Regions from separate parts of the Streptomyces sp. NPDC093065 genome, predicted to be linked through region 1. Evidence: riboswitches for the same ligand, from Rfam matches in the RefSeq annotation. Region 1 holds a riboswitch; the other holds the start of a gene.
What was found. A riboswitch is a leader RNA that binds a small molecule or an ion and turns the genes downstream of it on or off. The one in region 1 is predicted to bind cobalamin.
Positions count from the first base shown of each region.

Region 2: linked by a shared signal. The riboswitch ahead of ACIQFU_RS31290 (ABC transporter substrate-binding protein) and the one ahead of ACIQFU_RS18015 (prenyltransferase/squalene oxidase repeat-containing protein) in region 1 are both predicted to bind cobalamin.

Region 1 covers NZ_JBIVPJ010000009.1:139,526-141,703, forward strand. The annotation lists gene ACIQFU_RS18010 (hypothetical protein) at 1-740, opposite strand, end outside; cobalamin riboswitch at 843-918, opposite strand; cobalamin riboswitch at 1,018-1,147, shown strand; gene ACIQFU_RS18015 (prenyltransferase/squalene oxidase repeat-containing protein) at 1,329-2,178, shown strand, end outside.
Region 2 covers NZ_JBIVPJ010000023.1:29,591-31,768, reverse strand. The annotation lists gene ACIQFU_RS31290 (ABC transporter substrate-binding protein) at 1-1,365, opposite strand, end outside; cobalamin riboswitch at 1,421-1,549, opposite strand; gene ACIQFU_RS31285 (methylmalonyl-CoA mutase family protein) at 1,989-2,178, shown strand, end outside.

The sequences.
Region 1 (2,178 bases):
TTGAGGAACGCCTTGGCCTGCACGATGTCGGTGTCCGTGTTCGGCACGCCGGAGACGCACAGGGCGGCCATGGCGGCGCCGGTCATGTCGATGTCGCTGGCGGCGGCGAGCTGGGTGGCGTTGCCCTCGGCCTTGCTGTAGTTCCAGCCGCCGTCGTTGTGCTGATTGGCGCGCAGGCGGGTGACGATCGCGTCTCGCAGCGCCTGGGGGATACGGACCTGCCCGGCGGTCGTCTTCGCGCCGTTGAGGGCGAGGGCGGCGAAGACGGTGCCGTTGAAGTTGGCGGAGGGGCCGAAGTAGCCGGTCTCGGCGCTCTGCCAGTAGGCGTAGATGTCGGCGATCAGGTTGCGGGCGTCGGAGACGCGGGCCGGGTCGATGCCGGCGGCGTAGGCGTTGAGCGTGGCGCGCTCGTAGTCGGTGACGACGGGGGAGGAGGACGGCCAGCCGCTGGTGGCCAGCAGGTTGCGGTAGACGGTTCTGGCGTTCTTGCTGGTGTCGCCGCCCGGTGTGACGTCCACGGCGGCGGTCCCGGATGCGGCGAAGGCGCTGAACGCCCACTCGTTGGACAGCCCCGATCCCGCGTACGAACCGTTTGCAGCCTGAAGGGACTTGAGGTAGGTGACGCCGTTCGTCTTCGAGGTGGCGATCTGGGCTGGGGTCGAGGTCGCCGCCGCAGGAAGTGTGGTCAGGGCGAAGGCGCCGAGGGCGGCAGTGAGGATGAGGGCGGAACGACGGGTCATGGCCTGCTCCTTGGTGAAAAGGACGCCGACCGAACCCTTCTGCGGTGGGTGGGGCCGCCGTCCGGGACGCGTGGATCGGCTTCCAAAGGTGCTGCGCCGCTTGGGCATTCGGGCTCGGGCCGGCCCCCTGCCGTCCCACACCGCTGCGCGTCAGCCCCGGACTCCCACCGGGTTCCCCCACTCGGCAGTGCGGGACGGTACCCCAGGCGCCTGCCCGTCGCCAGCGGGTCTCCGGTCGACTCCGGGTGTGGCCTGTGTCCCACCTTGACGGTGTCTGTGAACCATGTTCAAATCCGGCTGATACGCAAGAAGTTCCAGGGGAAGCCGGTCGAATCCCGGCGCTGACCCGCAACCGTGGGCCCGGCAACAGCCGGGCGAGCCGGACTGCCTGGGGCGTGTTCTTCAGCAACAGACGCCGTCGCGGACTACGGCGTGGTGCGACCAGCCTTCCCCGGCCCGGGCCTGCCTCGTGCGGTGGAGGCCCCTCAGCCACGCCCCTGCGCGCCGGCCACACAACGAGGGGCTGTGGTGGGGAACCGGAAGCGAAGAGACGGGCGGGCGGCGAGCAGACCCCAAGCCCTGACAGCGATGGTGGCGTCGTGGCTGGCGGTGCTGGCCGCCTGCGTGACCTTCCTCACGACGACCCCCGCGAGCGCTGACCCCGTCGGCGACTGCACCGCCACCAAGGGCGCGATCGTCGCCGTCGACTTCGCCCCCTTCGGCGGCGACCTTCAGCGCGGCTGCGACACCACCCCGACCACCGGCTACGACCTGCTCCACGACGCCGGGTTCACCACCACCGGCACCGAGCACGACGGCCCCGGCTTCATCTGCCGCATCGGATACGGCTCCTTCAACTCCGGTACGCAGTACCCGACTCCTGACAAGGAGTCCTGTGTCCTGACGCCGCCCGCCTCCGCGTACTGGTCCTACTGGACCGCCTCACCCGGCCAGGACGAGTGGACCTACAGCCAGTACGGCGCCATGGACCGCAAACTGGGGAACGGCGATGTCGATGCCTGGGTCTACGGCGGCACGGACGTCGGCGGCAGCACGGGCAAGCCCGCCTTCAGCCCCGAGGACGTCCGCGCGGGCGGGAACAGCACACCCGATCCCGGCGGCACGCCTACCGGGGGACCGGGCCAGATCGATTCGAAGGCCGCTGCGGCCTGGCTCAAGGGCCGCCTCACCGACGGAGAACGCATCGTCGACGACGGCGCCGACACCCCCAACTACCTGCTCACGACAGAGACGGCCTACGCCCTCGCCGCCGTCGACGGCGAAAGCACCGGACTCGACAAGGTCACCACCTTCCTCGCCGCCCACACCGTCGACTACGCCTACCCGACCGGCACCGGCCAGGCCCCCGACGCCACCGCCGCCGCCCGGCTCGCCCTCCTCGCCGAAGCCACCGAGAGCGACCCGCGCGCCTTCGGCG
Region 2 (2,178 bases), on a different contig from region 1:
GGAACGGTCCAGCAGGGCGTCGAACTTCTTCGAGGCGTACTGCGTCTGGTTGCGGGCCGCTTGGCCCCGCACCCGCTGCTGGAGGAAGTCGGAGACCGGCAGGGTCGAGGTGGTGTTGAAGGCGGCGACGCCCTTGGTCTTGATCTCGCTGAAGTAGGTGCTGGACGCACGGGTGTTGACGGTGAGCTTCAGTCCGGCCTCGCGCAGCTGCTCCGCCATGAGGTCCGCGGCCGGTTCCCAGGCCGCGTCGACCGAGCTGGTCTCCACGGTGATGTGCAGGCCTTCGGCGCCGGCCTGCTTCACCAGCCTCCGGGCCTCCTCGACGTTCCGTTCGCGGGGGGTCAGGTCGTCGGGGTACCCGTGCAGACCGAGTCCGAACAGGTCGTTGCCCACCTCGCCTTGACCGGCCAGGGCGACCCGGACCAGTTCCTCCCGGTCGATGCCCAGCTGCACGGCGCGTACCAGACGCGGGTCGTCGAACGGTTTGCGGCCGGTGCGCAGCAGCAGTTGCTGCGCGGTGGCCCGCTTCGCGGTCAGCAGCCGCGTCGAGCCCTCCTTCTTCAGCCGTTCCACGAAGGCGCCGGCCATGTCGGCGGCGTAGTGGACCTGCCCGGACAGCAGCGCGTTCAGGCGCGCGGACTCCTCGTTGGCGGGGACGATCTCCAGTTCGGCGATGTGCGGGGCGCCGTCCCAGTGGCCGTCCCAGCTCCGGTAGCGTGCGTTGCCGCCCGGGGTGAAGGACACGTAGGTGAAGGGGCCAGAACCGACGGGACGGCGGAAGTCGGTCGTGCCGTCCGGGAGTATCTCGGTGCCGGGGCCGGCGAAGACGGTGGGGAACTCGAAGTTCGGTGCCTTCAGCGCGAAGACGACGGAGCGTTCGCCGTCGGCCTCGGTCGCGTCGAAGTCGATCGCGGAGAGCAGTACCTGCGAGGGCGAGCCCGTGGCCGGGTCGGCGGCGCGCCGGTAGCTGTAGAGGACGTCCTTGGCCGTGACCGGTTTCCCGTCGTGGAACTCGGCCTTGCGCAGCCGTATGCGCCACCGGGTGCCGGACGTGTCGCTCTCCCACGCCTCGGCGAGCCGCTCGCGCACCGACATGTCGTCGGCGTACGTCCCGAGTGTGTCGTACAGGGCCTTGGCCCTGGCCTGGTCGACGAAGTTCGGCGCGACATGCGGGTCGAGGGTCTCCTGGGAGCCGCCGGCCGCGAAGGCGGCACGGAACCGGTCGCCGCGGCCACCGTCCTTCTTGTCTCCGCCGCACCCGGCGAGCAGGCCGGTCGTGGCGAAGGCCAGGGCGCCTCCTGCGGCCAGTACGCCTCGCCTGCCGGGCTGCGGCCGCTGCGCGGACGTCGATTGGGCACGCGTCATCACTGTCGATCCTCTCCGGGGTGTCCTCGCCCCTGTGTGCGGACCGGCGACGGGTCAGTCTCCTGGCTCCCGGATCGTCGCTCGCCTTCGCCTTCCCGTCCGCGGTCGCGGACAGTGGCATGCGGAAGGGCTGCTCCCCGGTCACAGTGGCGGGACCGCGCCGGACTCGCACCGGCTTCCTGATCCCCGTCGCCTCGTGCCCTCATTCTGGCGCACGATCCGGTGCCGCCTGCTCCGGGGCCCGGTTCGGGACTGAGGAATTCCTCGCCGGGTCGCGGGGAAGGTCTCCGACCGGGCGGCGGGCCGCGGACCCGGTGGCGCTGCGCGCCGTATTCGTCCCGCCGTGCGGCTTACCTCCCGAACGCATCCTCCGGCAGACAGGTTTGCCCACCGCTCTCCCGGTCCTGCACGGTGTGCGGGCCCGGGCGACCGTCGCCGCCGGTGAGGTCCGCCCGTCCCCCTTCTCGCACCCCGCCGTCGGGTCCGGCCGGCCTTCCCCCCGTGGTCCGGTCGCCGTGCGGTCGCCCGTGGCGCGGGAGCGACTCGTGTCACACACGCGGGGAGAACAAGGTCACAACCGCTTCCTCTGCTGATCCTCAAGTCGCCTGTCCTAACATCCGAGCATGACGCTCCTGCCTGACGACGGACTCGCCCTCGCGGCCGGGTTCCCTCACGCGACACACGAGCAGTGGCAGCGCCTGGTGGCGGGCGTCCTGCGCAAGTCGGGCAAGGAGGTGCCGGACGGCGAGGCGGAGAGGGCCCTGTCCACCGCGCTGGAGGACGGCCTGCGGGCGCACCCCCTCTACACCGCGC